3 regions of the Lactobacillus sp. W8172 genome follow, and region 1 is predicted to be linked to each of the others. Evidence: predicted binding sites of a transcription regulator. Region 1 holds the regulator's gene; each other region holds the start of a gene.

Region 1 (3,211 bases):
GCTGGATGATTCTTTCCAGAAATAAATTTATTAATCGGTTCCATAGATTCACCTACTTCATGCCATTTTGGTCTTCAAAGTTCTTGAAAAAGTTCTTTAAATCTGCCGAAGAAACGTCTGATTTAACTGTAGCTTTTTTCTTGCTCCAGTCCGTTGCCTTTTCAACCCTTTTCGCCTGACTATAACGAGGATATTTCCCTTTATTTTGCTCACGTTTACTCATATAGTCAAGTGCTTGCTCACCCGTCTTCACACCGTGCTGCAACCAATCATGCAGGATTTTATTCGCTAAACGATAGGAAATATTCGGTGCGCTTTTTAGACAAGCGTAGGTCAAAAGATTCAGCAATTCAGCTGGTATCCCTTTTTCATTGTATAAACTGTCAAGGACATGATATTCGCTTGCATCAACATAATCATGACGCTCAGTTTTTAGATAATATAAAAACTGAGCTGGAGATTTACTCTTAGCAAGTTGTAAAAGTTTTTGTTCTTGTTCACTAAAATGCGTATTTGAAGGACTGGTTTCTTCAGCACGCGTGACTCTTTTAAGTTGATCACGTGTTGTTTGGGCATGAATACTGTTTGCGATTGTTTTTTTGATTAAAGACATATCAAGCTGATAGTCACCGTGTAAACACGATAAAGCCTCATCAACAAATTCTTGTTCGGACAAACCATAGGTGCGCATAACGGCCCGAATTGCTTCGCGGTTGCGATCAATTTCTGTCTCCGGAATCTGATAAATCTCAAACTGCTGCTTCATAAAATCCCAGTCAATCTTGTCATCTTGTTTGATACTTGCCTGAACAGGTTTAGGAATCTGGTTTTCTTGAGCAGCCTGTTTCACTTCAATTGAAGGTTCAATTGCTTCTTGATCAGGTAAGCGAAAGACATCCATGAATGAGGCCGAAACATCAGTTGCAGTTGTTAAGCCATTAGGTTGGTTTAAGTTCTGACTAGCTTCTTGCGCAAAGACATGACTCAATTTTTGAAATGCGCTGATACCAATTTTTTCTTTAAGCAAACTGGCTAAAAGAGGTGTGGCAAAAAATTCATTACTACTTGGAACCTTTGCTAGCTGAAAAACTAGTACCTTACCCATAATTTCATTTTCAATCATGCGTGTTTGAATCAAACCAGTACCTTCAAGCTTATGCAACGCAGTAAAAAGACTTTTAAGGTTGCAATCAAGCTGTTCTTGTAACGCGTATAAGCCAGTTGAATCAGATAGCATTGCACCAGAATTATAATCTTCATTCAGACTAAGGTACATGGAAAGAGCTAGAGAGCCAATTAAAGGCTGATAAAGCTTTACTAAAATGCGAAGATCAGCTGGATATAGGTCAATATGATTAGCAATAAAAAAGGGGTGTTTGGGATTATCTGTCTCAAACATTTCTAATTTCCTTTCTCTCTTTTAGCAATCATATCCTCCATTGTCTTCATAAAACTCGACATATCTTTAAATTCGCGATAAATCGACGCAAAACGAATATAAGCAACATCATCTAGTTCAGCTAATTCATCCATTACCAACTGACCAATTTTTTTCGAAGATATTTCACTTACACCTTGCTGTCTAACCTTGTTTTCAACGTGATCAACTAGTTCTTCAAATTGTGCACTGGTAATTGGACGCTTTTGTCCAGCTGCCATTACACCATGCAGAATCTTTTTACGATTAAACGGCTCTCTAGTATTATCATTCTTAATTACTAATAATGGCGTTGTTTCAATTCGCTCAAAAGTAGTAAAGCGAAAGCCACAGTTTTCACATTCTCTTCTGCGTCTAATTGCGCGATTTTCATCACTTGGACGCGAATCGATTACACGTGAGGCATTTTGCCGACAATTAGGACATTCCATCTTAGTCCTCCTCTTTTAGTTCACATAGCAGGTTTGCTAATTTAGTTTCTAGCTCTTTTATTGTACCAGTATTTGTGATGACATAATCTGCTAATTTTTCCTTTTGCGATAGTGGCATCTGTGTTTTTATTCTATTTAAAGCCTCAGTTTTATTTAGGCGATCACGTGTCATTAATCGCTGCAATTGCAACTCCTCTGGAACCGCAATTAACAAGGTTTTATCGCAATAATCTTTTACTTTAGTTTCAAATAGCAAAGGTGCATCTACAATAACTACTGGTTTCTTTAAAAGTTTATTTTGCGTAATTTTATCTTCAATTTCGCTAAAAATCAATGGATGTGTTATCTGGTTAAGCACATTTAACTTACTTTGATCATTAAAAACAATTTGTCCTAACTTTTTGCGATTAAGTGTACGATCAGAATTTAAAATATCTTGGCCAAAGTAACTAATCACTTTTTTATAGCCTAACTGACCAATATTTAAAATGTCATGTGCAATCACATCGCTGTCAATAACAGGTAAATTGCGCTTAAGGAAAAAAGCATCTGCCGTGCTTTTTCCACTTGCAATTCCACCTGTTAAGCCAAGTACTAAAGTCATTTATAAATTACCTGACAGTGGGGACAAAATGTAGTCCCTCGGCCCGAAACTTTTATTTTTTCTAATGGTGTGTCACAACGAACGCATGGCTCTCCCTTATGACCATAAACTTTGAGCATTTCCTGAAAACCACCGGTTTTTCCATTAGCATCAAGGTATGTATGAACCGTAGTTCCTCGTTCTTCAATCGCTAATTCAATTAAAGAATTAATGTTATCGTGAAGCTGCTTGATTTTTGTTTTGGGAAGAGCATTGGCCATACTTAAAGGATGAATTTTGGTTTCCCATAAAACTTCATCAACATAGATATTACCTAGTCCGGCAACCACTGACTGATCAAGAAGCGTATTCTTAATACTCTTTTTCTTGCGCGCAAGTCCCCTAGTAAAAGCAGCAACTGTAAAATCGGGGGAATTAGGTTCTGGTCCCAGTTTACTGATACCAGTTACTTCTTTTTCCGTTCCAGTTTTAACTAACTGCATTCTACCGAATTTACGAACATCGTTATATCTCAAAGCTGAGCCATCGGTAAAAACAAACTGAACATGATCATGCTTATCTTTTTTCGTATTTTCTTTAACTAAGCGATACTTGCCTTCCATGCGCAAATGAGAAACTACCGTCAAATTCCCACTCAACCTAATCAACAAGTACTTGGCATAGCGATCAATCGTTTCTATTTTCTTATTAACTAATTGCTGTTCAAATTCTTGCGGATCACTGGCAATAATTTTGGGG
Region 2 (3,211 bases), on a different contig from region 1:
AAGTTAACAACACCGGGCTCACCGTTTTCTCTAATACCAGCGGCAATTGGTTCGTATCCATCGAATTTAGCGTCAATCGCAACACTATTGTTTGAAGCCCAACGGTGGTGGTAAAGCTTATCTTTATCTTGTTTCATTGTGATGAAATCTTGGTCGTCGTTAGAGCCTAATGCTAATTCAGCGGACCGTCTAACATTTCCTGCAACAACAGTTTTACCGATTAAGTTGCAAATGTCTGTACCATCAACTGAGGTGATTTTTGTACCAACACGGTTATTGATAATGTCGTTAATCTCAAACAGCATTTCAACCAACGGCATTGGGCCAGAAGCAGTACCACCAAAACCGTGAATTTTTGCACCGTAGGGACGAATACTACTGATATCTAAAACCAACTTCTGTTTATTTTCAGGATTAGTCTCCTTAAAGTGCATATCGATTAAACGAGCATTAGCTAAAACCCAGCCTTCACGTGTGTCGGGCAAATCATAATAGATATAGTCATCTGAATTCTGATTTTGTTTTATCCACTCACTTTTATCAGTTGCTCCAAGCTTAACGGAGTCGTCATAAGAAGCACTAGCCTTGTCAATTACAATCGTTAAATCGATTTTATTATCAACTGAGGGAATTTTTTGAATATTGTCCTGAACGACAGAAAAGCCAACGCCGCCACCTTTCATCAATTGGTCAAAAACAAAAGAAAATGGCATCGAAAGAGCTTCTTGATTTTTGTCCAAATAGTCAGGCACGATATGACTATCACCATATTTCTGTGGTTTGATAGCAATAAACCAGCAATTGTTTAAGGAATCACCATTACGTCTTTGGTAATCAGTCCCAGAAACCCACAAATTCCGTCCTGACGGAGTAGAAGCAAGGCCATAAACAAGCTTGAATAAATGCTTAGCTTCGTCTGTCAGTTCCTCAACCACATCTTCAGAAGGCGAATCCGTTAAGCGTGGATCAAGGTTAATGTTGCCTTCCACAACACGCTTTACTGTTTCGTCCCATTCTTCAGCGCGATTATATTCAGGAAGCCAGCGTGCATAAGTCCGCTTGTACGTGACCCAGCCAAGTTCTCCCCAGTGAGGCGAAACATTTTGTTTCACTTGATCAATATAAGCCTGATCCAAGCTTATTCTTGCATTTTTCATATACAAAATATCTCCTCATAAAATAACACTTTGATTCACAAACACATCATGTATGGTGTCTAAAAAGACTATAACACAATATCTTGTATTTACCAGCGGATATGCAGCAGTCAAATCCGAACAAAAAAAGATGATTTAAGGCAGCAGTAGGAGAAAAAGATTTTCAAAAAAATCATATAGCAATCAGCGTATAGAAAAAGCACAATAAACTAAAAAAGCTTATTGTGCTTCAAAAAGACTAATAAAAAAGAGTTAACGACCAATTGCTGTGAAGAGCAGGAGAAGTATTCCTCCCAAAATAGCAAAGGGAATTAGTAAATGAATAAAGAAAATGAAGATTAAACCGCATGCCAGTATAAATAATAAAATTTTAATTATCCCAACACCTAGTTTAGCCAGTGCCCAGATCAATGCAAAAATTAGTAATAAAGTAAGCATACTAGTATTTCCTCCTGATTTATTTGGTAAGCAATTATACCTCAAGCGCATTTACTTAAAATGAGTTTTACCTAAATTTAACAAAAAGATAATTATGTTTTTTATGAATAATTTACTGGTATAATATTTTTCCGTAGCAGTATTTATTTCCCGGGAAATAATTGGAAAGGATGAAGAATACTTGCGTTTTAGACAAATTATTTTTGATGTAGATGACACACTAATCGATTTCGCGGATACGGAGAATTTCGCGCTCCATCGCCTTTTTAACGCGCATCACTGGCCACTAACAGAGGACTTGCAGCGCCGTTATCACTCATATAATCAAAGCTTATGGCGTCAACTTGAAACTGGTACATTAACATATGATCAATTGAGTGAAATGGTTTTTCATAATTTTATCAAAGAAAACTATCATATTAATGTTGATGGACTTACCGTTATGGATGAATATCGTTCATATTTTGGTCAAGCTTACAAGTTATTACCTGGTGTAGAGGATACGCTTCGCTTTGCAAAAAAAAGTGGGTATGAGTTGACCATTTTGAGTAATGGTGAAGCCTATATGCAGCGCCACCGCTTGGAGCTAGCTGGAATTAAGAGTTATTTTGATTTAATTGTTACTTCTGAAGAAGCAGGTTATTCAAAACCTGATGCTCGAATTTTTGATTACTTTTTTGACCGGGCGGAATATGACCCTGAAGAAACGGTCTTTTTTGGTGATGGTTTACAATCAGACATTTTAGGTGCAGAAAACTATGGTTTTAGCAGTGTCTGGTATAACCATCGCAGACGGAAAAATAACATGAATTTACACCCTTTATATGAAGTGAAAACATATCCCGAATTTGTCAAGCTGTTAAGAAATGATTTTGAAAGATTTAATTAGCAATTTGGTAAATTTGATGTAATAAATCTCCGATACAATGTAAAAGAGGTGAAAATAATGACTAAAAAAATCAGTTCTTTAAATGACAGATATTTTTTAAATAACGGTGCGAAAATGCCCACTATAGGTTTCGGAACGTGGCAAACACCAGATGGCGATGTTGCCAAAAAATCCGTTATTGATGCAATTAATTCGGGGTACCGTTTGATTGATACTGCTGCCGCTTACGGCAACGAAGAGAGTGTCGGTAAGGGCATTAAAGAAAGTGATATTAACCGTTATGATTTATTTGTTACAACTAAATTGTGGAATGATAAGCATGGCTACCGGGAAACAATTCAAGCAATTGACGAAAGTTTAGAAAAATTAGGGTTAGATTATCTCGATCTGTACTTAATTCACTGGCCAAATCCAAAAGCAGTGCGTGATCACTGGGCAGAATTAAACGCAGAGAGTTGGCGCGCAATGGAAGATCAGTACAAGGCGGGAAAGCTTCGTGCGATTGGGGTTTCAAACTTTAGACGTGAACATATGGATGAATTACTAAAAACCGCTTCTGTTCGTCCAGCAGTCAATCAAATCTACTTAAATCCGAGTGATATGCAAGAAGAAGTTGTATCATATAATAATGAACTTGACATTTTAAGTGAAGCATATAGTCCATTAGGAACAGGTGGCTTAATAGGAAATAAAACTGTTGGTGAAGTGGCTGAGCATTATGGTAAAA
Region 3 (3,211 bases), on a different contig from region 1:
AGGTGCATATCACTAACGCTAACAAAATAATCCGTATTATGATTAGGTTAGAGCATGAGAGGATGTGATAAATTGAAACGAAGTAAAAAATGGTTACTGGTAGTTTTTCTGCTTTTACTACTGCCTCTGCCAATTTATCTCTTATGGGAAACTAGCGGTTTTTGGCAAAAGTATTTAAGGCTTAGCATCCCCAAAATGGGTACATTAAATCCCATTTTCGAATGGTATCTAATCGGTGCTAGTGCCATTGTTCTTTTGGCTTTAATCATTAGTTTATTAATCATTCTATTCTGGCCAATTCAGCGCTACTTCACCTTAATTCATAAGCGCGATGGACAAGTCAGAGTTAATAGTAAGGCGATTAACGGTTACGTCATGAATTCTTTATCTGAATTACCTTTTATCAATAAGGCAAAAGTTGATTCTAAGCTTACTAATCATAAAATCAAAATCAGGATTAGTGGCAATTTAGGACATGGCGACAACGTTAACGCTGTTCTTGAGCAATACCTTGAAGAGCTTAAAGGTAATCTTAGTCAACTTTTGGGAATCGAGCAGAAACCAAAAATCAAAATTAAGTTTGTTAACTATCAAAACTCTGATAAGCCCGAGACACGCGTTCAATAAAGGAGGCAAAAATGAATAAATTTTTGCAGGAACACCTCCCAGAAATATGCGGTGCAGTAATCGGCTTGTTACTAGCATTTTGTTTTTTGGGATTAGGCTTTTTTAAAACTATTTTTGTCATTATATTACTAGCATTAGGCTTTCTAGCTGGGCATTATTGGCCCCTGTTAAAAAGCTTGGTAAATAAACAGCAACATTAAATGAAAGGAATTTAATCATTATGGTACAAAATAACAACAACTCAAAACAAGAAGTTAAAGGCGACTTAACATATGACTCTAAAGTAATCCAAAAGATTGTCGGCATTGCTTTGGCAGACGTTAAAGGACTATTAACTGTTAATGGCGGCTTCTTCTCTAACTTAGCTGATAAGATTGTTAACAGTGATGACGTAACTAATGGTGTTAACGTCGAAGTCGGTAAAAAGCAAGTTGCCGTCGACATTGAAATCGTTGCAGAATATGGCACTAACATTCCTAAACTTTATGACGAAATTAGACAAAAGATTTATGACAAGGTTAAAGAAATGACAGGCTTGGATACTGTTGAAGTTAACGTTACAGTAGTCGATATCAAGACTAAGGAAGAACATGAAAAGGACTCTGTCAGCTTGCAAGATCGTCTAACCGGTGCCACTCAAGACGCCAAAGAAAAGATTGACGAACAAAAAGATAAGGCTGAAGATAAAAAAGAAGAAAAGAAAGAAGATCGCGTTAAGTAGCGCATCTTAACCAACCTATTCAAAAAGTGAAGTGTTTCAAACTATGCACTTCACTTTTTGTTTTACTTTAGTTTCACGTGTAACACTCCTTAAATCTTTTTATCTTGAAAATATATATTTACATATCTTTATCAAACTATAAGCAAATTTTTTATTCTGCACTATGCAAAATCACTTGACATTTTTGCCCCAATGCAAATTAAATTTCTTCTTGTTTACCACTATATCTCGTATTAAACTAGATATTAATCTATATATTGTATTTAAGAAAGAGCGTGATTCAAGTTATTGTTTTAAGCGGGCCTATTGGAGCCGGTAAATCCAGTTTAACCAGTATTTTAGCTGAACATTTAGGAACTCAAGCCTTTTATGAAGGCGTTGATAGTAATCCGGTTCTTCCTTTATATTACCAGGACATGAAACGGTACACTTTTTTACTTAACATCTATCTACTTAACCACCGGTTAGCGCAAATCAATCAAGCAGTTAAAGAGAAAAACAGTGTTTCTGACCGTTCTATTTACGAAGATGCCCTCTTTTTCCAAATGAATGCGGAAAGCAACGTCGCTGATCCTACTGAATTTAAGATTTACGACAGTTTACTTGAAAACATGATGGAAGATACCCCAGGAAATCCTAGTAAAAAACCTGATCTCTTGATTTATATCCGTGTGTCACTAGATACCATGCTAAAACGAATCGAGAAGCGTGGTCGGTCTTATGAGCAAATCTCGACTGATCCCAGTTTAAAAGATTACTATGCGCGCTTAATTCGCTATTATGAGCCTTGGTACGAAAAGTATGATGCCTCACCTAAGATTGTAATTGACGGTGACAAGTATGACTTTATCGGTGATGAAGACGCTAAAAAGGAAGTTTTAAGCCAGATAGATAGCAAGCTGCGTGAAATTGGCAGTCTAGAATAAGAAGGAACGTGATGACAGTTATTGTTTTAAGTGGCCCTATTGGAGCCGGTAAATCCAGTTTAACCAGTATTTTAGCCAAATATTTAGGAACTAAGCCATTTTACGAAAGTGTTGACGATAATCCAGTCTTACCACTTTTTTACGCTGATCCTAAAAAGTATGCGTTTCTGCTTCAGGTGTTTTTCCTTAATACACGTTTTCGCAGCATTAAGGACGCATTAACCGACGATAATAACGTGCTTGATCGTTCTATCTATGAAGATGCACTCTTCTTCCAAATGAATGCCGATATTGGACGTGCAACTAAAGAAGAAGTTGACACTTACTATGAGCTTTTAAACAATATGATGAATGAGCTCAAAAATATGCCAAAAAAGAACCCTGATTTGCTCGTCCATATCAATGTTTCATACGAGACGATGCTTAAACGTATTCAAAAGCGTGGTCGCCCGTACGAACAGCTTAGTTATGATTCAACGCTTGAAGATTATTACAAACGACTATTACGTTATTATAAGCCTTGGTATGAAAAATATGATTATTCACCTAAAATGGAAATTAATGGTGATGAGCTTGATTTTATGACCAATGAACATGATCGTGAGATTGTTTTAAATCAAATTGTCGATAAATTAAAAGAGATTGGTAAATTACCTGAATCATGGGATAAACCACCTAAGGTCGAACTTGATGCATAATCAGTAAAGCAATCAACTTGCATATAGTAGTGAAAAGCCGCTTTTAGATATTTAGTCTAAAAAACGGCTTTTTGTTTTGTTAAATTTCTTGCTGAGCAGTCTAAAATAACTTTTTACACTATTCCCATTTTATTATTAAAAAAATATGTGCTATTCTGTCATAAATGTAATTTTTTGCTCATTATTTTAGTTTACGCTTTAAAGGAGAATAAGATGAATTATATTATCTCAATCATGCC

Evidence for each region. The regulator NrdR, encoded in region 1, represses ribonucleotide reductase genes. The targets are predictions, from matches to a motif close to ACACNATATATNGTGT.
Region 2: nrdJ (ribonucleoside-triphosphate reductase, adenosylcobalamin-dependent) is a predicted target of NrdR. The motif match lies at 1,231-1,246, and genes of this name have one in related genera.
Region 3: H3R21_RS05255 (deoxynucleoside kinase) is a predicted target of NrdR. The motif match lies at 1,567-1,582, and genes of this name have one in related genera.

Annotation. Positions count from the first base shown of each region.
Region 1 covers NZ_JACFPG010000001.1:57,113-60,323, reverse strand. Annotated here, with positions in the region: gene dnaI (primosomal protein DnaI) at 1-44, opposite strand, end outside; gene H3R21_RS00280 (DnaD domain protein) at 53-1,399, opposite strand; gene nrdR (transcriptional regulator NrdR) at 1,402-1,869, opposite strand; gene coaE (dephospho-CoA kinase) at 1,871-2,473, opposite strand; gene mutM (DNA-formamidopyrimidine glycosylase) at 2,470-3,211, opposite strand, start outside.
Region 2 covers NZ_JACFPG010000003.1:182,253-185,463, forward strand. Annotated here, with positions in the region: gene nrdJ (ribonucleoside-triphosphate reductase, adenosylcobalamin-dependent) at 1-1,157, opposite strand, end outside; gene H3R21_RS05665 (hypothetical protein) at 1,410-1,595, opposite strand; gene H3R21_RS05670 (YjjG family noncanonical pyrimidine nucleotidase) at 1,777-2,484, shown strand; gene H3R21_RS05675 (aldo/keto reductase) at 2,542-3,211, shown strand, end outside.
Region 3 covers NZ_JACFPG010000003.1:98,106-101,316, forward strand. Annotated here, with positions in the region: gene amaP (alkaline shock response membrane anchor protein AmaP) at 73-627, shown strand; gene H3R21_RS05245 (DUF2273 domain-containing protein) at 639-827, shown strand; gene H3R21_RS05250 (Asp23/Gls24 family envelope stress response protein) at 848-1,348, shown strand; gene H3R21_RS05255 (deoxynucleoside kinase) at 1,624-2,274, shown strand; gene H3R21_RS05260 (deoxynucleoside kinase) at 2,286-2,972, shown strand; gene H3R21_RS05265 (amino acid ABC transporter permease) at 3,186-3,211, shown strand, end outside.